Regions from separate parts of the Thauera sp. 63 genome, predicted to be linked through region 3. Evidence: predicted binding sites of a transcription regulator. Region 3 holds the regulator's gene; each other region holds the start of a gene.
What was found. Region 3 encodes sigma-54, which starts transcription at its own class of promoters, with help from an activator protein. Its sites were predicted from a motif close to TGGCACGCTTNCTGCTNA; they were not measured.

Region 1: a site for sigma-54 is predicted at 3,338-3,355, ahead of flgG (flagellar basal-body rod protein FlgG). Genes of this name have one in related genera too.
Region 2: a site for sigma-54 is predicted at 5,220-5,237, ahead of C664_RS02380 (phenol hydroxylase subunit). Genes of this name have one in related genera too.

What each region holds. Positions count from the first base shown of each region.
Region 1 is NZ_AMXC01000029.1:11,189-18,507, reverse strand. It holds gene flgB (flagellar basal body rod protein FlgB) at 1-131, shown strand, start outside; gene flgC (flagellar basal body rod protein FlgC) at 143-547, shown strand; gene C664_RS16720 (flagellar hook assembly protein FlgD) at 587-1,255, shown strand; gene flgE (flagellar hook protein FlgE) at 1,271-2,533, shown strand; gene flgF (flagellar basal-body rod protein FlgF) at 2,577-3,311, shown strand; gene flgG (flagellar basal-body rod protein FlgG) at 3,476-4,258, shown strand; gene C664_RS16700 (flagellar basal body L-ring protein FlgH) at 4,267-4,944, shown strand; gene C664_RS16695 (flagellar basal body P-ring protein FlgI) at 4,957-6,084, shown strand; gene flgJ (flagellar assembly peptidoglycan hydrolase FlgJ) at 6,095-7,129, shown strand; gene flgK (flagellar hook-associated protein FlgK) at 7,201-7,319, shown strand, end outside.
Region 2 is NZ_AMXC01000002.1:46,087-53,405, forward strand. It holds gene C664_RS02365 (diguanylate cyclase domain-containing protein) at 62-2,563, opposite strand; gene C664_RS02370 (sigma-54-dependent Fis family transcriptional regulator) at 2,732-4,399, opposite strand; gene C664_RS02375 (2Fe-2S iron-sulfur cluster binding domain-containing protein) at 4,675-4,995, shown strand; gene C664_RS02380 (phenol hydroxylase subunit) at 5,286-5,549, shown strand; gene C664_RS02385 (aromatic/alkene monooxygenase hydroxylase subunit beta) at 5,581-6,576, shown strand; gene C664_RS02390 (MmoB/DmpM family protein) at 6,589-6,858, shown strand; gene C664_RS02395 (aromatic/alkene/methane monooxygenase hydroxylase/oxygenase subunit alpha) at 6,879-7,319, shown strand, end outside.
Region 3 is NZ_AMXC01000011.1:22,110-29,428, reverse strand. It holds gene C664_RS11365 (phosphatidylglycerophosphatase A family protein) at 1-386, shown strand, start outside; gene C664_RS11360 (CinA family protein) at 406-891, shown strand; gene recA (recombinase RecA) at 1,025-2,059, shown strand; gene recX (recombination regulator RecX) at 2,072-2,521, shown strand; gene lptB (LPS export ABC transporter ATP-binding protein) at 2,508-3,230, shown strand; gene C664_RS11340 (RNA polymerase factor sigma-54) at 3,238-4,698, shown strand; gene hpf (ribosome hibernation-promoting factor, HPF/YfiA family) at 4,716-5,039, shown strand; gene ptsN (PTS IIA-like nitrogen regulatory protein PtsN) at 5,176-5,661, shown strand; gene hprK (HPr(Ser) kinase/phosphatase) at 5,630-6,577, shown strand; gene ilvA (threonine ammonia-lyase, biosynthetic) at 6,693-7,319, shown strand, end outside.

The sequences.
Region 1 (7,319 bases), on a different contig from region 3:
TCGACGGCAACACGGTCAACATGGACGTCGAGCGTGCGGCCTTCGCCGAGAATGCGCTGCGCTACGAGGCGAGCGTCACTTTCATCAGCGGCATGATCCGCTCGATGAACACGGCGCTCACCGGTCAGTAAGGGGTTCCATCATGAGCATGCTCAACGTCTTCCAGATCGCTGGCTCCGCGCTCAACGCGCAGTCGCTGCGACTCAACACCACGGCCTCCAACCTCGCCAACGCCGACAGCGTGACCACGGAAACGGGCGAGCCTTACCGCGCCAAGCAGGTCGTGTTCGCCGCCCGCCAGGTGGCCGGGCCCGCGGCCGTGGGCGTGCAGGTGACGCAGGTCGTCGAGAGCGCTGCGCCGATGCGTCTCGTCTATGAGCCGAACAATCCCGCGGCCAATGCCGAGGGCTACGTCGAGATGCCCAACGTCAACGTTGCCGAAGAGATGGTGAACATGATCTCCGCGTCGCGCTCCTACCAGAACAACGCCGAGATCATGAACACGGCACGGACCTTGCTACAAAGGACATTGCAGATCGGACAGTAAGCGCCGTCCGGCAAACGATGCCGCTAGCAGGAGAAATCCATGACCACCGTGTCGAACAATCAGACAGCGAAGAGCGTGCTGGCCAGCCTGGCCCGCAGCGAACCTGTCCAGAAGGCAGAAGAGGACATGCAGGGCCGGTTCCTGAAGCTGCTGACCACGCAGCTCCAGAACCAGGACCCCATGAACCCGATGGAGAACGCGGAGATGACCTCCCAGCTCGCGCAGATGAGCACGGTGGATGGCATCGAGCGTCTCAACAAGATGGTCCAGTCCTTCTTCGACTCCCAGGCGTCGGCCGAGGGGCTGAATGCGGCGGCGCTGCTCGGGCGCGGCGTGCTGGTGGAAGGCTCGCGCCTGGCGCTGACCGAAGCGGGTGCCATCGGCGGTTTCGAGATCGATACCCCGGCCGACAGCGTGACGCTGTCAGTGCGCGACAGCTCGGGTCTGGTCGTGAAGCAGATGGTGTTCAACGACGTCGATGCGGGCAGCCACAACTTCGTATGGGACGGCACCGCCGAGGATGGCTCGCGTGCGGCCGACGGCATCTACACCCTGTCCCTGTCGGCGACGCTTGGCGAAGAGGCGGTGGGCGGACGGACGCTGCAGTTCGGTCCGGTCACCAGCATCGTCCGTGGTGCCAGCGGCACCGATCTCCAGGTGGGCGACCTCGGCGTGTTCAAGGTCGACGACGTCAAGCAGATTCTCTGATCCGGAGCCCCGATCATGGCATTCCAGCAGGGCCTCAGCGGCCTGAACTCTTCCTCCAAGGCGCTCGACGTCATCTCCAACAACGTCGCCAACGCCAGCACCGTGGGTTTCAAGAACTCCGGCACGGTGTTCGCCGACGCCTACGCGTCTTCGCTCACCGGCGCGGTGTCCAAGGTGCAGATCGGCATCGGCAGCGCGGTGCAGGCCGTGCGCCAGTCCTTCACCCAGGGCAACATCACCACCACCAGCAATCCGCTGGACATGGCGATCAACGGCAATGGCTTCTTCGAGGTCGAGTTGCAGAGCGGTGGTTTCGCACTGACGCGCAACGGCCAGTTCAACATCGACAAGCAGGGCTACATCGTCACCCCGCTCGGCGACCGCCTGATGGGCTATCAGGTCGAGGATCCGATTTCGGGTGACGTCCGTGCGCCTGCCACCGTCACGGCGGATTCGTTCCGCACGATGGTGATTCCGTCCACCGGTGTCGGCGCGGCGGCCACCACCGAAGTCGGTTTGAGCCTGAACCTCAGCGCGGATGTGGAGACGATCGACGGGGCCACGACGCCGCTCGACCCGAATGATCCGGAGACCTATTCCTACTCGACCGCGCTGAAGATCTTCGACTCCCTTGGCAAGGAGCACTCGCTGTCCCTGTACTTCGTCCGTCGCACCGATGTCGTAAACAGCACCTGGGACGTCTACACCGTTCTGGACAACGACACGGCGACGCTACCGGCCACGCCGAACGCGACGCTGAACTTCGACGGTCTTGGAAAGCTCGTGCCGCCGAGTGACTTCGTGCTGACCTCCAATCTCGGGCCGGACGCCGATCCGAGCGTGATCAATGTCGACATGTCGATGATCACCCAGTTCGGCGGCAAGTCCACGCCGCGCGAACTGACCCAGAACGGCTCCGCCCCGGGCGAGATCGCCGGCCTGTCGATCAGTCGCAACGGCACCGTCCAGGCGCGCTACACCAACGGCATCACCAAGGACATCGGCATCGTCAACCTGACGACCGTGCGCAACAACAACGGCCTGTCGCCCATCGGCAACAACTACTGGGTCGAGACGCCGGAATCGGGTGGTTTCGCCCGCGGCGAACCGGGTAACGGGCTCAACGGCGTCATCTCCGCAGGCCAGGTCGAGGAATCCAACGTCGACCTGACCCAGGAGCTGGTGCAGATGATCATCCAGCAGCGCAACTACCAGGCCAACGCGCAATCGATCCGCACGCAGGACCAGATCCTGCAGACGCTGGTCAACCTGCGCTGATGACTGAACAGGCTGCGGGCCGACAGGAAGAGGGGAGTCGAACATGGATCGCCTGATCTACACCGCGATGACCGGTGCCAAGGGCACGATGGACCAGCAGGCGGCGGTGTCGAACAACATCGCCAACGCCGCCTCGACCGGTTTCCGCTCGCAACTGCACAAGCTGCGTGCGGTGGAAATCCAGACCGAAGCCCTGCGCACGCGCTCGTTCGCCGTCGATGCCAGCGTCGCCAACGACTTCACACCGGGGCCGATCCAGTACACCGGTCGGCCCTACGACGTCGCGCTGGAAGGCAAGGGCTGGCTCGCGGTGCAGCGGCCGGACGGCAGTGAGGCCTACACCCGCAACGGCAGCCTGATGCTGAGCCCGGCCGGCATCCTGCAGACCCGCGAGGGGCAGCCGGTGGTCGGCGACGGCGGGCCGATCGCCCTTCCGCCCGACACCGAGATCGTCATCGGCCGCGATGGTTCGGTGTCGTCCATCGACCCGGGCACCGGCGTGGTCAACCTCGTCGCCCAGTTGAAGCTGGTGAACCCGCCCGAGACCGATCTGGTGCGCGGTGACGACGGCCTGTTCCGCCTCGCCAACGGCGCGCCGGCCCCGGCAGACCCCAACGTGCAGGTCGCCGGTGGCTACCTCGAGGGCAGCAACGTCAATGTCGCCGACCAGATGGTGCAGATGATCTCGCTCGCCCGCCAGTTCGAGATGCAGGTGCGCATGATGCAGACCGCGGAGGCCAATGACCGCGCTGCGACCCAGGTGCTGTCGTCGAACTGAACGGCCGCGATCGTCCTCCGCACGATTAGCACGGTTTTTGCGTTGTTTATCTCGGGATGGTCGAGACCGGCAAGGGCCTAGACTGATTCCATGGAAAAGCGGCAATCGCCGCCGCGTGACGGCAAAGCCTGCCGTCACGGCAACGCAGAACAGAGGACTTCATCATGATCCGCTCCCTGTGGACCGCCCGCACCGGGCTGGATGCCCAGCAGACCTCGCTGGACGTGATCTCCAACAACCTGGCCAACGTCTCCACCAACGGCTACAAGCGCCAGCGGGCGGTGTTCGAGGATCTGCTGTACCAGACGATCCGCCAGCCGGGGGCGCAGACCACGCAGCAGACCCAGGTCTCCAGCGGCCTGCAGATCGGTACCGGTGTGCGTCCGGTGGCCACCGAGCGCATCTTCACGCAGGGCAGCCTGCAGCAGACCGGCGGTGCGCTCGACGTCGCCATCCAGGGCAACGGCTTCCTGCAGATCGCGATGCCCGACGGCACCACCGCCTACACCCGCGACGGCGCGCTGCAGCTCGACAACCAGGGCAACGTCGTCACCCCGAGCGGCTATCCGCTGCTCGATGCCATCCAGATCCCGGCCGACGCCAAGTCGATCACCATCGGCAAGGACGGCACCGTGACGGTCACGCTGCCCAATCAGGTCGAGCCCCAGCCGGTCGGCCAGATCCAGGTGGCGACCTTCATCAACCCCGGTGGCCTGCAGAGCGCGGGTGAGAACCTGTTCTACGAAACCGCGTCGAGCGGCGAGGCCACGCCCACCGAAGCAGGCACCAACGGTGCCGGCGTCATCAACCAGGGCTATGTCGAGACCTCTAACGTGAACGTGGCCGAGGAACTGGTCAGCATGATCGTCACGCAGCGCGCCTACGAGCTCAACTCGCGCGCCATCTCCACGTCCGACCAGATGCTCGGGCGCCTGACCCAGCTGTGAGGCCGTTCATGAAGCCCCTGTTCGCCTCCTTCCTGCTTGTCGGCGTCGCGCTGCTGGCGGGCTGTGCCTCGATCGACACCGTGCCGCCAACGGCCGTGCATCAGCCGATGAGCGTGCGTCCCGACAGCCGCCTGCCGGCGCCTTCCGCGAATGGCGCCATCTACCAGGCCGCACTCGCGCGGCCGCTGTTCGAGGATCGCCGCGCGCGCCATGTCGGCGACATCATCACGATCAACCTCGTCGAGCGCAACACCGCGACCAAGAGCGCGAATGCCAGCGCTTCGCGCGGCTCGGAGATGACCGGCGGCATCACCGCGAGCTCGCGCCTGCCGCTGGGCGGGCTCAATGGCCTCAACATCGAAGCCGGAGCCGATTCCGAGTTCACCGGCACCGGCTCGGCCCGTGCAAACAACGCCTTCAACGGCACGATCACGGTCACGGTCATCGACGTCTATCCCAACGGCAACCTGCTGGTGTCCGGCGAGAAGATGCTCGCCATCAACCAGGGCAGCGAGTTCATCCGTTTCTCGGGTGTGATCGATCCCAATACGGTCACGTCGACCAACACCGTGCAGTCGACGCAGGTGGCGGATGCACGCATCGAATACCGCGGCGGCGGCTTCATCGACCAGTCCAACACCATGGGGTGGCTGCAGCGCTTCTTCCTCGCCATCCTGCCTTTCTGACCGAGCCTAGCCATGAACCGATTCCAATCCCTGCTGATGCGAGGCCTGGTGGCGGCGGTCGCCGCCGGCATCTTCTACTCCGCGGCGGCGGAAGCCGCTGCAGAGCGCATCAAGGACCTTGCCACCATTGCCGGCGTGCGCGAGAACCAGCTCGTCGGCTATGGCCTCGTCGTCGGCCTGGATGGCAGCGGCGACCAGACCACGCAGACGCCTTTCACCAAGCAGAGCATCGTCAACATGCTCGGCAACATGGGCGTGACCGTGCCGCAGGGCACCAACATGCAGCTGAAGAACGTCGCCGCGGTGATGGTCACCGCGAGCCTGCCGCCGTTTGCGCGGCCCGGCCAGCCGATCGACGTCACCGTGTCCTCGATCGGCAATGCCAAGAGCCTGCGTGGCGGCACGCTGGTGATGACACCGCTGAAGGGCGCAGACGGCCAGGTGTATGCGGTGGCGCAAGGCAATCTGGTGGTCGGTGGGGCCGGTGGTGCCGCGGGCGGTGCGGCGCAGACCATCAACCATCTGGCGGCAGGGCGGATTCCGGGCGGTGCGACGATCGAGCGCGGCGTTGCCGCGTCGGTGGGGCAGGGCGACTTCGTGATGGTCGAACTCAACGACGCCGACTTCAACACCGCGCGTCGCGTGGTGGACGCGATCAACGGCGTCGCACCGGGCGCGGCGCGCGCGCTGGATGCGCGCAGCATCCAGGTGCTGGCGCCGGTCGACGTCTCGCAGCGCGTGAGCTTCCTCGGCCAGCTCGAGAACCTGAAGGTGACCCCGGGCGAGCAGGTGGCCAAGGTCATCGTCAATTCGCGCACCGGTTCGGTGGTCATGAACCAGCGCGTGACATTGCAGAACGTCGCGGTGTCGCATGGCAACCTCACCGTCACCGTGAATAGCGAGACCCAGGTGAGCCAGCCCGCGCCGTTCTCGCAGGGCGTGACCGTGGCGGCGCAGAACCAGGGCCAGGTCGACATTCGCCAGGACGGTGGCAGCATCCACAACGTGCGCGCCGGCGGCAACCTCGCCGACGTGGTCAAGGCGCTCAATGCGCTTGGCGCCAAGCCGATGGACCTGGTCAGCATCCTGCAGGCGATGAAGGCGGCCGGCGCCCTGCGCGCCGAACTCGAGGTCATCTGAGGTCAGCGACATGAACGCCGGTGTCCAGCTCAACGCTTTCGATCCCAATTCGCTGCGCGACCTGCAACGGCTGGCGCGCACCGACGGCCAGTCGAACGACACCCTGCGTGCCGCCGCGAAGCAGTTCGAGGCGCTCTTCATGCAGATGGTGATGAAGTCGATGCGCGAGGCGACGCCGTCGAACAGCATGCTCGACAGTGACCAGACGCGCACATACCAGAGCCTGCTCGACCAGCAGCTCGCATTGAACCTGTCCCAGGGGCGCGGCACCGGGCTGTCCGAGACCATCTACCGCCAGCTCGGCGGTAAGGACGACAAGACCAGTGCGATCGATGCGCTGATTCCGCCGGAGCAGGGCGGTGGCGGCTTCGACCTTGCCGGCGTCACCCGCCGGCCGGCAATTTCTGCCGCGATGCAACGCGCTGCGCTTGCCGCCAGCCCGGATGCCTTGTCCGGCGCCAAGGACACGCCCGCTTTCGATGTCGGCTCCACGGTCGACAATGCCTTGCTCGAGGCACGCTTCCGCGAAGCGATCCAGAGTGCGCGCGATGCCACCGGTGCGGTGTCCTCGCAGGCCCGTAACTTCGTGACGGAGGTGTGGCCGCATGCCGTCGAGGCGAGCAAGCGCACCGGTATCCCGCCCGCCTTCATGGTGGCGCAGGCCGCACTCGAGACCGGCTGGGGCGAGAAGCAGCTGCGCCATGCCGACGGCAGCCCGAGCTACAACCTCTTCAACATCAAGGCTGGCTCGGCCTGGACCGGCAAGACGGTCGACCGGGCCGTCACCGAGTATGCCGGCGGCCGGGCCTACACCGAGCCTTCCCGCTTCCGGGCCTACACGTCCTACGCTGAGTCCTTCCGCGACTATGCCGAGCTGATGACGCGCAGCCCGCGCTACGCCGGCGTGCTCGGCCAGACGGAGGTCAGCGGCTTTGCCCGCGGCCTTCAGGACGCTGGCTATGCCACCGATCCGCACTACGCCGACAAGCTGACCCGCATCATCGGTGGCGCCACGCTGCGCAACGCCCTGGCCTCCATCGGCTGATATTGCCGCTTCAGGGGTGGCAAGCTTCTTGCTGTTCTCCTGTCAGGTAATCGCAGATCAGGAAGACCATCATGGCTGGCATGCTCAACATCGGAGTCTCGGGCCTCAACGCGGCACAGGCCCAGCTCAATACGACCAGTCACAACATCACCAACGCAGGGACCGTCGGCTACCACCGCCAGACGGTTGG
Region 2 (7,319 bases), on a different contig from region 3:
ATTGGTGCCCTGTCGCGAAGGACTGCTTCACGCGAACAGACAGCGCTAACGATCAGTCGGACTACAAATCCTGACGATCGTCAAAAACCTGGCATTGGTTCTTGCCGGCCTGCTTGGCAATGTACATGGCCTGGTCGGCTTGGCGCATGAGCTGATCGGGTGCGATCGGTTCGCGTTGGGGGTAGAAGGTAACCCCGATGCTGCCCGACACCTTGACCGTTGCGTTATCGAGGGCAACAGGCTGATTGATGGCGGCCAGCAGGCGAGCGATGGGTTGTTCGATGTCGCTGCGGCTGTCCAGTGCGCTCATCACCACCACAAACTCATCCCCACCCAGTCGTGCCACGGTGTCTTCGGCGCGCAGACTTTCCGTCATGCGCTGCGACACGGTTTTCAGGAGGACATCGCCAGCGTCATGACCATGAAGATCATTGACGGCCTTGAATCCGTCCAGGTCGATGAGCGCGACTGCGACGAGCTTGCTGCTGCGTCGGCTCTGGAGCAGGGCCTGCTCCATGCGGTCGGCGAGCAGGGTGCGGTTGGGGAGGCCGGTCAGCGAGTCGAAGTGGGCGAGCTTACGCAGGCGCTCTTCAGCTTCTTTCTGCGGGGTGATATCCGAGAACAGCCCGACGTGGTGAAGCACCTCACCCGAGGGGCTTCGCACCGTGCCGATTGTGAGCAGTTCGGCATAGTCTCGGCCGGATTTGTGACGGTTCCAAATCTCGCCCTCCCAGTAGCCATTGTCCTTGACCGAGCGCCACATCGCCTCATAGAAAGCCGGGTTGTGGCGCCCCGATTTGAACAGGCGCGGGTTCTCGCCAAGCAATTCGTCGCGCGACCAACCGGTGATGTCTGAACAGGCGGCGTTGGCCTCGACAATGCAGCCCTGCGGGTCGGTGATGATGATGCCCTCGCGGGCGCCACTGAACACGCTGGCCGCTAGCTCCAACTGGGTATGCGCATGATGCAACTCGGTGATGTCGGTACAGGAACCCACAATCTCGAGGACGGTGCCGGCATCGTCCAGAACGGCATTGTGGTGTAGCTCGACCCATTTCTGGCCCGCAGCGTCATGGGCAAGCCGGTAGGTGCCACTGAGCAGGCCGACAAAACCCCGTTCCCGCCAGGCCAGCAGTCCATCGCGCAGCGTTGCGCGGTCCTTGGGATGGATGGAGCCAAGCAGGTGCTCCAGATCGAGCGAGTCAGCATGGTCTGCGGGGCCGAGCAAAGCTTCAGCGTTGGGGCTGATGAATGTGCAGTTCAGCGTGTGGGGGTCAAGCGCAAACACAACCGACGGCGTGTTGCGCAGCAGGCCGGACAGACGTTGCGCTTGGGCGCGCTGCGCGTCGACCAGCGAGGCAATCTCGTCGGCCATCGCGTTGAACTGCTCGCCCAGGTGACGAAACTCGTCCTGCGACTGAACCTGAACCCTGACACTGAGGTCGCCTGCAGCAAAGAGGGCGGAGCCTTCATTGATGGTGTTTACCGAGCGCCGGATCGACGTGTAGATGGCGGCAAACAGCGTGCTGATGATGACGAAGAAGCTCATCAGCACAAGGACGTCAGCAATCATTGCGCGCCGCACGTCCGCCAGGCCCGCTTCGATCATGGCCACTGACCGAGGGTACAGATGATCGACATGAAGTCGTCTGGCCGCGTCGATGGCCTGCGTGGCGACGTCGAAGAGGTCTGCGGCCTCGACGGGTGCAGGAGAAAGGTAGGTGCTGGAGCGCGTGGTATTGCGGACATACCGGATGGCATCATGAAGCTCGCGCACCACAGGGTCATCCATGTGAAGGCTATCGGGCAGCAACCTGCTGATACGGTCGATGCGGTTGTGTGTGTGGCCTTCCACGATATCGACGGCCGACACGCGGCCAGCAAGTTCAGAGGTGATGCCTGCATCGCGCCCGCCCGCCAACAAGGTGCCGGTGGCGTAACCGCGCAGATTGGCCAGGCTTTCGACCAGACTAGGCAGTGACCGAATCTGCGCCAGATTGAGGTGGTAGAGCGCCGGGTTCGAGGTGGCGGTGATGCCTGCCTCATCCCCGATGTCCACGATCCACGCGAGCAACTCGTTTACTGCCGCCGTATGGGTGTCAAAGCTGGACTGCGCGCTTGATTGATCTTCGGTGGAGTGGATGGCGCGCTCGATACCCGCACGTACGGATGCCCAGCGGGGATGCAAGGCCGTGAGCGAATCAAGCCGCACGAGGGCCGCTTCCACCCGTTCGATGCCGCTGCGAACTGCTGCCTTCTGCTGAGGGAGGCGGGCCGTGAAATCGTCACCACCCTTACGCGCGGTGAAGGTCACCCCACGCTGGAGCTGAAGCTCGATCATCAGTGCGAGAGAGTCACGCACCAGCCCTAGACCACCGATTGCGCGCTCAGCCACCACGGCTTGCGCGCGGTAATGGGCGTAGATCTGGTGCAGGAACCCGGCTGCCGCGACGACAAACACCACGGCCACGGTCGCGAACTTCCAGCGAAAGCTGAGGCGGTCCAGGAGACGGACGATGAACGCGAACGGGGCGTAGAAGGCGGGCGTAGAGGGGGCGCTCAAGGCTGGTTCTGGGCGCCCCTTCGCTGGGTGGGGCGTGATTGTCTCAGAGTCCCGAGTGTACCTCCATCGAGTATGCGGTACTGCAACATCGGTCACGCCCCGTCTGTGTTTGCGGGGCTGGAGCGATCGTCGAGCATGCGTCAATGCAGTAAGGCGCTGAGATGCGCCTCAGTCCGACTGCTTCTTGATCCGGTAGTTGAGCTGCGGCCGGGTCATGCCCAGCAGCCGCGCGGCGGCGGCGAGGTTGCCGTTGGCGCGCTCGACGGCGCGTTGCAGGAGGCTTTGCTCGAAGGCGTCGAGCGACACCCCTGACTCGAGCACGGCAGCGGCGAGATCCTGTGGCGACTGCCGTGTGGCTTCGAGCGCGCCGTGCGCGCCCAGCGAGTGTTGCTGGGCGGCCTCACTGAAGTTGCCGATGAAAAGGTGCTCGACCTCGATCATGCCGTTTTGTGGCGCGAGGATCACGCCGCGCTCGAGCACGTTCTCGAGTTCGCGCACATTGCCGGGCCAGGTGTGGAGCTTCAGCGCGTGCATGGCCTTGTCGCTGATGCCGGCGATGCGCTTGCCATGCAGGGTCTCGAAGCGGCGGACCATGGCATCGACCAGGGCCGGGATGTCGCCCGTTCGCTCGCGCAGCGGTGGGATCGTCACCGGATAGACGTTGAGGCGGTAGAGCAGGTCGCGGCGGAAGGTGCCGGCATGGACGGCCTTCTGCAAGTCGACGTTGGTCGCGGCGACCAGCCGCACATTGACCTTGCGCGTCCGCTCGTCGCCGAGCCGTTCGATCTCCCCTTCCTGCAATACGCGCAGCAGCTTGGCCTGGGCCGGTAGAGGCAATTCGCCGACTTCGTCGAGGAACAGCGTGCCGCCGTGCGCGCGCTCGAACTTGCCCGCACGTGAGGCGTGGGCGCCGGTGAAGGCGCCGCGCTCGACCCCGAACAGCTCGGATTCGATCAGCTCGTCGGGCAGGGCGGCGCAGTTTACCGCGACGAAGGGCTCGTCCTTGCGCGGGCTCATCTCATGCAGGGTGCGTGCGAAGCGCTCCTTGCCGACGCCGGTTTCGCCGAGCAGCAGTACCGAGACGTTGGTTGACGCGGCACGGCTGATCAGGTCGTAGGCGTGGAGGAAGGCCGCGGAGTTGCCGATGAGGTCGGCGGTCCGGCGCGGGCAGGCGATCGTGTGGCGCATGGCCTCGATCTCGTCGCGCAGTTCGAGCAGGCGACCGACGATCGAGTCGGCCTCGAAGTACGGCCGCAGCTCGTCCGCGTCGGGCCACGCCTCGGCGGGTTTGCCGACGATGCGGCAGTGTTCGCTCCCCGTCGCCGCACACTCGACTTCCTTGAACAGGATGAAGCGTCCCATGAAGGCGCTGGTGTAGCCCGAGGCATAGCCGATCATCATCCAGCACACCGGGTGGTCCACTTCACCAAAAGCCTGCACGTGCGCCTCGGCTTCCCAGGCGTTGTACCACAGGAATTCGCCGTAAAAGACGTTGTCCGCGCCGCCAAACTCGAGCCGTACCGGCTCGACCTGCGCACAGTCCTCGAGCATGTGCAGTTGTGGCCCGACCACGAAGGCGTCTGCGGGTTCGCTGGTGCCGCGCGTCTTGCGCGCCAGTTCGGCGTCGCGCATGCCGGAGGCGAAGCCCATGCGCGTGAGGATGCGGCGTGCCTGTTGCTGGCCCACCGAAGCGATCAGTTCCTTGCGCAGTTCGGACATGGCGCCGGCATGCAGGAGCAGCATACGGTGCTCTCCCAGCCAGATGTGCCCGTCTTCCGCAGCGAACCGGAGCAGGCTGCGGAGATCTGCGCTCTCCGGGTAATGGATAGTGGCCAAGGGTCTCCTCCAGGTCAGGTCGCTCCGCTCTGCGGCGGGTCGTTCCCCGGACACCTCGGCGTTGTCCGGACTGAGGTCGAAGCTTAACCGAGGCGGCTCCTGTTTAGGGAGCGGGGACTTCTGGCGATGATAGTAAGAATCTCGAGATAAATAAACGATTGGCACGATTCTTGTAACGGTGCGCCACATCGCCGGTATGCGCGACCAATTGCTGATCGCGTACAGGCGTAGTGATACGCACGACGACAGGCACATCGAGAGAGGAGGCCGTAAGGATGGGGCAGAGATTCGCGGTGACGATCGAGGACAGTGGAGAACGGGTTTCATGCGCCGAGCAGGACAGCGTGCTGCACGCGATGGAGGCCCTTGGCCGCAAGGGGATTCCGGTCGGTTGTCGCGGGGGCGGATGCGGTGTCTGCAAGGTGAGGATTACCGGCGGCGCATACCACACGCGGAAGATGAGCCGTGCCTGCGTGTCCGAAGCGGAAGAGGCGGACGGGGTGGTGCTGGCATGCAAGCTGTTCCCCGACAGCGACCTGAGCCTGAAGGTGGTGGGGAAGATGGCGAAGGCGGTCTGTGCGGAGGGGCATAACTGAACCGTAGATCGGACAACCTGGCAGGGTGCCGAACGGGTCGGCGGACGCAAGTCCCCGGCCGTTCTGCTTTCGGGCTCCGGTTGTGCAGGGCAATAAAGTCAGTGAATCAAATAATCAACGAAATCCATGAATGGATCATTTGATCAAACCATGCGCCTGCCTGGTGTGGCGTTCAAATCTCGATAATGCGGATAAATAGCGCCAATACGAGGATTAGCTGAGATTGGCACGGAAGTTGTTAATACCTTCCCCGTAGCAAGCCCGTGTTGATCAAACCGAAGGAGTGGGGGATGAAGCGTACAGAGCCCGAAATCGACCTCAGCCGTAAGTTCGTGCGCCTGATCGAGCGTCGGCCCGACGGTTTCGTGGAATTCGAGTTCGCGATCGGCGATCCCGAACTCTACGCCGAGATGCTGCTTCCGGCGGAGGCCTATGCCGCGTTCTGCGAGGTCAACAGCGTGACCTTCCTCGAGCCCCGTGAAGAGGGCGGCGCGGGCGAGACGGAGGATTGGAACTGGAACCTGCATCAAGCCACGCACCAGCGGTTCCGCTGAGCGTGACCCACAAGCACAAGGAGGAGAATCCATGCAGATCGATTTGCGCACCGTCACCATCAAGCCGCTGCGGCATACGTTCGACAACATCGCCCGGCGCATCGGGGGCGACAAGCCGGCGTCGCGGTACCAGGAAGGCACGCTGGACATGCAGCAGACGGCCAACTTCCATTACCGGCCGACCTGGGACCCCGAGCACGACATCTACGATGCCTCGCGCACGGCCATCAGGATGGCCGACTGGTATGCCTTCAAGGATCCGCGCCAGTTCTACTACGGCGCCTACACCATGGCGCGCGCCAAGCAGCAGGACACCGCGGAGGCCAACTTCGACTTCGTCGAGAACCGCGGCCTCGCTGCGACCCTGCCCGAGTCGGTGCGCGATACCGTGCTGAAGCTGCTGCTGCCGCTGCGCCACGTGGCCTGGGGTTCGAACATGAACAACGCGAGTGTCTGTGCCTACAGCTACGGCACCGGCTTCTCGCAGCCGCACATCTACCAGGCGATGGACCAACTCGGCATCGCCCAGTACCTGACCCGCGTCGGCCTGCTGCTCGGCGACGTCGAATCCCTGGACGAAGCCAAGCGCGCCTGGATGGAGGACGACACCTGGCAGGGTCTGCGTCGCTACGTCGAGGATTCCTTCGTGATCAAGGATCCGGTGGAGCTCTTCGTGGCGCAGAACGTCGCGCTCGATGGCCTGCTGTATCCGCTGGTGTACGAAACCATCGTCGATGACGTGCTTTCGTCCCGGGGCGGCACCGCGGTGGCGATGCTCACCCAGTTCATGACCGACTGGTTCGCCGAGACCAGGAAATGGGTCGATGCCACGGTGAAGATCGCGGCGGCCGAGTCGCCCGAGAACAAGGAGGTCATGGCGCGCTGGCTGAGTCAGTGGCGCGATCGTTCGGCCTCGGCACTGTTGCCGGTGGCGCGCATCGCCCTCGGCAATCGCTCGGACGAGGTTCTCGCCGAAGCCGTCCAGCAATTCAACGCACGCATGGCCAAGGCCGGCGTCACCCTCTGAGCGGAGCACCCAATGTCGACCGTATTTCTTGCGTTGCAGACCAACGAAGACACCCGCCCGATCATCGAGGCGATCCTGCAGGACAACCCTTCGGCAGTCGTGGACGAGCAGCCCGCGATGGTGAAGATCAACGCCGACGGCCGCCTCGTCGTGCGCCGCGAGACGATCGAGGAGATCACCGGCCGTGCGTACGACCTGCAGGAGCTGCAGGTCAACATGATCACCATGTCGGGCAACCTCGATCAGACCGACGACGAGATCACCCTGTTCTGGAAATCCTGAGACCCCGAGGAGACAAGACGATGGACATGCAAGTTGCCAAGAAGAAGCTCGGCCTGAAAGAGCGCTATTCGGTGATGACCCGGGGCCTCGACTGGACCCCGTCCTACCAGAAGATGGAAGACATCTACCCCTACATCGCCTACGAGGGGATCAAGATCCACGACTGGGACAAGTGGGAGGACCCGTTCCGCCTGACCATGGATGCCTACTGGAAGTACCAGGCCGAGAAGGAACGCAAGCTGTACGCGATCATCGACGCCTTCAACCAGAACAACGGCCACCTCAACGTCACTGACGCGCGCTACATCAATACCGTCAAGCTCTTTATCAGCGGCATCAGCCCGCTCGAGTACGTCGCCCACCGCGGCTTCGCCCATGCCGGCAGGGCTTTCCCCGGCCCTGGTCCGCGCGTCGCCTGCCTGATGCAGTCGCTCGACGAGATCCGCCACGCGCAGACGCAG
Region 3 (7,319 bases):
GCACCTTGCTGGCGTGGGCGCTGTACCCGTTGATCCGCACCCCGCTGTCGGAATTCGTCTTCCTCGCCCTGCTCGCCAGCCTGTTCGTTGCCGGGGTGATCGCCGCCGAACGGACCGGACAGGCACTGGGCGTGCCGGACCATGGCGGCATCGTATGGGACGAGATGGTCGCCACCTGGCTGGTGCTCGCATTCGCCCCCAAGACGCTGCTGTGGCAGGCCATCGCAGTGGCGCTGTTCCGCTTCTTCGACATCGTCAAGCCGCCGCCGGTACGCTGGGCGGACCGCAGCTTCAAAGGCGGCTTCGGAGTCATGTTCGACGACCTCGTTGCGGCGGGCTACACCTTGCTGGCGCTGGCGGTACTGGTCACACTGTTCGGCATCTGATCCGAAGGGGAGGAGAGGCATGGACACCGAGCTCGACGCGCTCTCGGTCGCGGTCGGCGAGGCGCTGGCCGCGCGCGGCTGGATGCTGGCCACCGCGGAGTCCTGCACCGGCGGCTGGATCGCACAGGTCGTCACCGCCACCAGCGGCAGTTCGGCCTGGTTCGACCGCGGCTTCGTCACCTACTCGAATGCGGCCAAGACCGACATGCTCGGCGTCTCTGCGCACACCCTCGACAGCCACGGCGCGGTGAGCGAGGCCACGGTCGCCGAAATGGCGGAGGGCGCCCTGGCGCGCAGCACCGCGGACCTTGCCGTCGCGGTATCCGGCGTCGCCGGCCCGACCGGCGGCAGCGCGCAGAAACCCGTCGGCATGGTGTGCGTGGCCTGGGCGCAACGCAGGGTGCCGACACGGGTCCGTACGCTTCAGCTGCCCGGCGATCGCACGGCCGTGCGCCGTCAGACCGTGATCCACGCGCTCAGCGAAGTGATCGAACTCGCTCGCTGAAGCGGCTGGCGGGCGCCGACCCGCGGCATTGCTGTATTCATTTACAGGTCTTACACTGTCGCCGTCAGAGATGCCCGACACCATCACAGCAAGCTCTGTGCCATAATTCGCCAATCACTCAGGAACGACTTTCATGGACGACAACAAGGCCAAGGCGCTCGCCGCTGCGCTCTCGCAGATCGAAAAGCAGTTCGGCAAGGGTTCGATCATGCGCATGGGCGACGGCAACGTCGAACGCGACATCCAGACCGTGTCCACCGGCTCGCTCGGGCTCGACATCGCACTCGGCCTCGGCGGCCTGCCGCGCGGTCGTGTGGTCGAGATCTACGGCCCGGAGTCATCCGGCAAGACCACGCTGACGCTGCAGGTCATCGCCGAGATGCAGAAGCTCGGCGGCACCGCCGCGTTCATCGACGCCGAACATGCACTCGACGTCGGCTATGCCGAGAAGCTCGGCGTCAACATCCAGGACCTGCTGATCTCCCAGCCCGACACCGGCGAACAGGCGCTCGAGATCGCCGACATGCTGGTGCGCTCGGGCGGCGTGGACGTGGTCGTGGTCGACTCGGTCGCCGCACTGACGCCCAAGGCCGAAATCGAAGGCGAGATGGGCGACCAGCTCCCCGGCCTGCAGGCCCGCCTGATGTCGCAGGCGCTGCGCAAGCTCACCGCCAACATCAAGCGCACCAACACGCTGGTCATCTTCATCAACCAGATCCGCATGAAGATCGGCGTGATGTTCGGCAGCCCGGAGACCACCACCGGCGGCAACGCGCTCAAGTTCTACGCCTCGGTGCGCATGGACATCCGCCGCACCGGCACGATCAAGAAGGGCGACGAGGTCGTCGGGTCCGAGACCCGCGTCAAGGTGGTGAAGAACAAGGTCTCGCCCCCGTTCAAGGAAGCGCACTTCGACATCCTGTACGGCGAGGGCATCTCGCGCGAAGGCGAGATCATCGATCTCGGCGTCGACCACAAGATCGTCGACAAGTCCGGCGCCTGGTACGCCTACAAGGGCGACAAGATCGGCCAGGGCAAGGACAACTCGCGCGAGTTCCTGCGCAACAACCCTGCGCTGGCGCGCGAGATCGAGAACAGGGTCCGCGTCGCGGTCGGTCTGCCTGAAATGCCGCCGGCGACGCCCGCTGCGGCAGCCGCCGAGGCCTGAGCGCCCGACGCCATGGCCGAGCCCAGCCTGCGCGAGCGCGCCCTTCGCCACCTCGCCCGCCGCGATCATTCGCGCGCCGAGCTGGCGCGCAAGCTCGCCGCGCATGGCGAGGCCGACGAGGTCGAGGTCGTCATCGCACGCATGGGCGAACTCGGGTTGCAGTCCGACAGCCGCTTCGCGGAAGCCTTCGTGCGCGGCAAGGCCGCGCGTTTTGGCGCGAGCCGGCTGCGCAACGAGCTGGCCCGTCGCGGTATCGAGCGCGAACTGATCGACGAGGCCATCGCCGGCGAATGTACCGAGTCCGAGATCGAGCGTGCCCGCAGCGTGCTGCATGGCCGCTTCCGCGAGCCGCCGACCGACCCCCGCGAGTGGGCCCGGCAGGCGCGCTTCCTGCAAACCCGCGGCTTTGCGCCCGACCTGATCCGCAAGCTGCTGAAAGAGCCCTACGATGAGTCTGCTTAAGGTCGCCGGTCTGCAGAAGCGCTACAAGGCGCGCACGGTGGTGCACGACGTCGGCTTCGAGGTCGGCTCGGGCGAGGTCGTCGGCCTGCTCGGCCCCAACGGGGCGGGCAAGACCACCTGCTTCTACATGATCGTCGGCCTGGTGCGTGCCGACGGTGGCCAGATCGGGCTGGACGGCAAGGATCTCACCCACCTGCCGATTCACGCCCGTGCCCGCCTCGGCCTGTCCTACCTGCCGCAGGAAATGAGCGTGTTCCGCAAGCTCACGGTGGCCGAGAACATCCGCGCGGTGCTCGAACTGCAGGGGCTGGAGTCACGCCAGATCGACGAGCGCCTGCAGGAACTGCTCGAGGAACTGGGCATCACCCACCTGCGCGACAACACCGCGATCTCCCTGTCGGGTGGCGAACGCCGCCGCTGCGAGATCGCCCGCGCGCTCGCCACCGATCCGCGCCTGATCCTGCTCGACGAGCCTTTCGCCGGCGTCGACCCGATCGCCGTGATCGATATCCAGAAGATCATCCGCTTCCTCAAGGAACGCGGCATCGGCGTGCTCATCACCGACCACAACGTGCGCGAGACGCTTGGCATCTGCGATCGCGCCTATATCATCAGCGAGGGTCGCGTGCTCGCCAGCGGCCAGCCTGACGAGATCATCGCCAACGAGAAGGTGCGCCAGGTCTACCTCGGCGAACATTTCCGCCTCTAGCGCCCGAATGAAACCCAGCCTCCAGCTCAAGCTCTCGCAGCACCTCACGCTGACGCCTCAGCTGCAGCAGTCGATCAAGCTGCTGCAGCTGTCCACGCTCGAGCTGAACCAGGAGATCGAGCGCTTCCTGCTCGAGAACCCGATGCTCGAGCGCGAGGAGATCGACGACTTCGTGCCGCAGCCCGGTCTCGCCACCAGCACCCCGCCTGCCGAACGTGAGCGCGAGCGCGAACGCGAAACCAGCGCCGAGGCCACCAGCGACGGCGAAGCAGGAAAGGCGAACGATCGCGAGGACAACGAGGAAGGCATCGACTGGTCCAACGTCGGCAGTGGCGCCCAGGCCAAGCGCGACGATGACGACGACACCGACTTCCAGGAGTTCCAGGCGGCCGAGCTGTCGCTTCGCGACCACCTCGACGAGCAGGTCGCGCTGTCGCCGCTCTCCGACCGCGACCGCGCGCTGGTGCGCTTCATCATCGAGGCGCTGGACGACGACGGCTACCTGCACCAGCCGCTCGAGGAGTTGCTCGAGTTGCTGCCACCCGAGCTCGACATCGACCTCGACGAGCTTTCCATCGCGCTGCGCCACGTACAGCACCTCGACCCTGCCGGCATCGGCGCACGCAGCCCGCAGGAATGCCTGTCGCTGCAGCTGCGAGCGATGCCCGAGACGCCGACGCAGATGCTCGCGCTCGAGATCGTTGACCAGCATCTCGAACTGCTCGCCGAGCGCAACTTCGCGCGCCTCAAGAAACACACCGGTTGCGACGACGACCAGCTGCGCGCTGCCCACGCTCTGATCTGCAGCCTCGACCCGCATCCGGGCTCGCGCCACTCCGTCTCCGAGACGCGCTACGTGCTGCCTGACGTCATCGTGCGCAAGATCCGCGGACGCTGGACCGTCAGCCTCAACCAGGACGCGATGCCGCGCCTGCGCGTCAACCGGCTCTACGCCAGCCTGCTGCAGCAGAACCGCGGCCAGGGCGGCGGCCTGACCGGCCAGTTACAGGAAGCACGCTGGCTGATCAAGAACGTCCAGCAGCGTTTCGACACCATCCTGCGGGTCTCCCAAGCCATCGTTGACCAGCAGCGGCAGTTCTTCGATCATGGAGACGTGGCGATGCGGCCACTCACTCTCCGGGAGATCGCGGACCAGCTCGAACTGCACGAATCCACCGTTTCGCGCGTCACGACGCAGAAATACATGGCGACGCCGCGCGGTGTGTTCGAACTCAAGTATTTCTTCGGCAGCCACGTCTCCACCGACACTGGCGGAGCGGCCTCTTCCACGGCGATTCGGGCGCTGATTCGTCAACTGGTGGACGCCGAGGACAGCAAGAAGCCGCTGTCCGACGCAAGGATTGCAGAAGTTTTGGGCCAGCAGGGTATCGTGGTCGCACGACGCACCATCGCGAAGTACCGCGAATCACTGAATATCCCGCCGGTCAGTCTGCGCAAATCGATCTGACAACAACAGGAGTTACCATGAATCTCAACATCACCGGGCGCCACGTCGAGGTCACCCCGGCCATCCGTGACTACGTGAGCACCAAGCTTGACCGCGTCATCCGCCACTTCGACAACGTCACCAGCGTGGCGGTGATCCTCTCCGTCGAAAAGCTGAAGCAGAAGGCCGAAGTCACGCTGCACGTGCGCGGCAAGGATCTCTTCGTCGAAAGCGACGACGCAGACATGTACGCCGCCATCGACTCGATGGCTGACAAGCTCGATCGTCAGGTGCAGAAATACAAGCAGAAGATGGCCGACCACAACCACGAAGCCCTGAAGCATCAGGAGCCGGAAGCCTGATTGCCAGGTTGCGGTTTTATGTCCGGGGTGTGGGTATAATGCGCGCGTTTTCAAGACGCGGCTTCAACGCATCCCGGTCCGTCCGATCGCCCAGCGCGGCGCCAGCGGCAACGGCGCTGCGCAAGCTCCACTGCGAATGAGCCTGATACCTCAACTCCTGCCACTGTCCAATGTGGTGGTCGATCTCGATGCAAGCAGCAAGAAGCGTGTCTTCGAACAGGCGGGGCTGCTTTTCGAGAACAACCAGGGCATCGCCCGCATTCTGGTGTTCGACAGCCTGTTCGCTCGAGAACGGCTGGGCTCCACAGGCCTCGGCCAGGGCATCGCCATCCCGCATGGCCGCATCAAGGGCCTGAAGGAAGCGGCCGGCGCCTTCCTGCGCCTGGCTGCCCCGGTGCAGTTCGATGCGCCCGATGGCCGCCCGGTGAATCTCCTGTTCGTGCTGCTGGTGCCCGAGCAAGCCAACGAGACCCACCTGCAGCTCCTGTCCGAGCTCGCGCAGATGTTCAGCGACCGCGCCTTCCGCGAGGCACTGCTGAACGCGCCCGACGCCGAACACATCCACCAGATGTTCCTCGACTGGGGTACCGATGCGGCAGACAAGCGTCGCGAGGCTGTTTGAGGCCCAGCGCGAGCGCCTTGAACTCACCCACGTCAGCGGACGTCTCGACGCCACGCTGGCCGTCGCTGAAGAGCGTATCTGGCCGGCCGACCTCGTCGGCCACCTCAACCTGATCCACCCCACGCGCCTGCAGATCATTGGCGCCGCCGAGCTGGCCTGGGCACGGCGCCAGACGACCGACAAGGTCGCCCATCACCTCAACGAGATCCTGTCGACCCGGCCACCGGCCATCATCATCGCCGACGGCTGTGCTGCCTCGAACATCATCCACGGCATCTGCGAGGCCCACGACGTCGCCCTGTTCACCACGCCGCAGCCCGCGGCCGGCGTGATCGACCAGCTGCGCCTTTACCTGTCACGGGAACTGGCCGAGAAGATCTCCTTGCACGGCGTCTTCATGGACGTGCTCGGTGTGGGCGTGCTGATCACCGGCGATTCGGGCGCAGGCAAGTCGGAACTCGCGCTGGAGCTGATCTCGCGTGGCCACGGCCTGGTGGCGGACGACGTCGTCGAGTTCTCGCGCGTCGCCCCCACCGTGCTCGAAGGACGCTGCCCGCCGATGCTGCAGGACTTCATCGAAGTCCGCGGCCTGGGCATCCTCAACATCCGCACCATCTTTGGCGAGACGGCCTGCCGGCGCAAGATGCGCTTGCGCCTGGTCTGCCACCTGGAGCGCCGTCAGCCGGGCGCGGGCGACCCCTCCCGCCTGCCCCTGCAGCAGGAGGTCAAGGACATCCTCGGCGTGAAGGTGGCGCGGGTCGTGCTGCCCGTCGCCGCGGGACGCAACCTCGCCGTGCTACTCGAAGCGGCCGTACGCTCGACGATCCTGCAGTTGCGCGGCGTCGACACGATGCAGGAACTCATCGACCGCCAGATGCGGTTGATGCAGGCCGAAGGCCACGACCCCAAGGCCTGACTCGCACCCCGTCGCGTTCCGCCGCGCGGCGTCGTGACAGCCCGCCTTGCCGCAGCGCCGCATCGGCTGCTACCCTCGATCCCTTTGCTGCTTCAGCTTCACCGCGAGCCCCCTCATGAGCACCCCCACGGATTATCTCGAGCGCATCCTCAACGCGCAGGTCTACGACGTTGCCGTCGAGACGCCGCTCGACCTCGCCACCAATCTGTCCGCGCGCGCGCACAACCGCATCTTCCTCAAGCGCGAGGACATGCAGCCGGTGTTCAGCTTCAAGATCCGCGGGGCCTACAACAAGATGGCCAAGCTGTCTCCGCAGGCACTCAAGCGCGGCGTGATCTGCGCCTCCGCCGGCAACCACGCCCAGGGCGTGGCCTTGTCGGCGGCCAAGCTCGGTGTGCGCGCAGTGATCGTGATGCCGAGCACCACGCCGGCAATCAAGATCGACGCGGTCAAGGCGCGCGGCGGCGAGGTCGTGCTCGCCGGCGAGTCCTACTCCGACGCCTACGCGCACGCCCTCGAACTCGAGAAGGCAGAGAAGCTCACCTTCGTCCATCCCTTCGACGACCCGGACGTGATCGCCGGCCAGGGCACGGTGGGCATGGAGATCCTGCGCGCGCATCCGAAGCCGATCCACGCGGTGTTCTGCTGCGTCGGCGGTGGCGGCCTGATCGCCGGCGTGGCGGCCTACATCAAGCGCCTGCGTCCGGAGACGAAGATCATCGGCGTCGAGGCCGTCGACGCC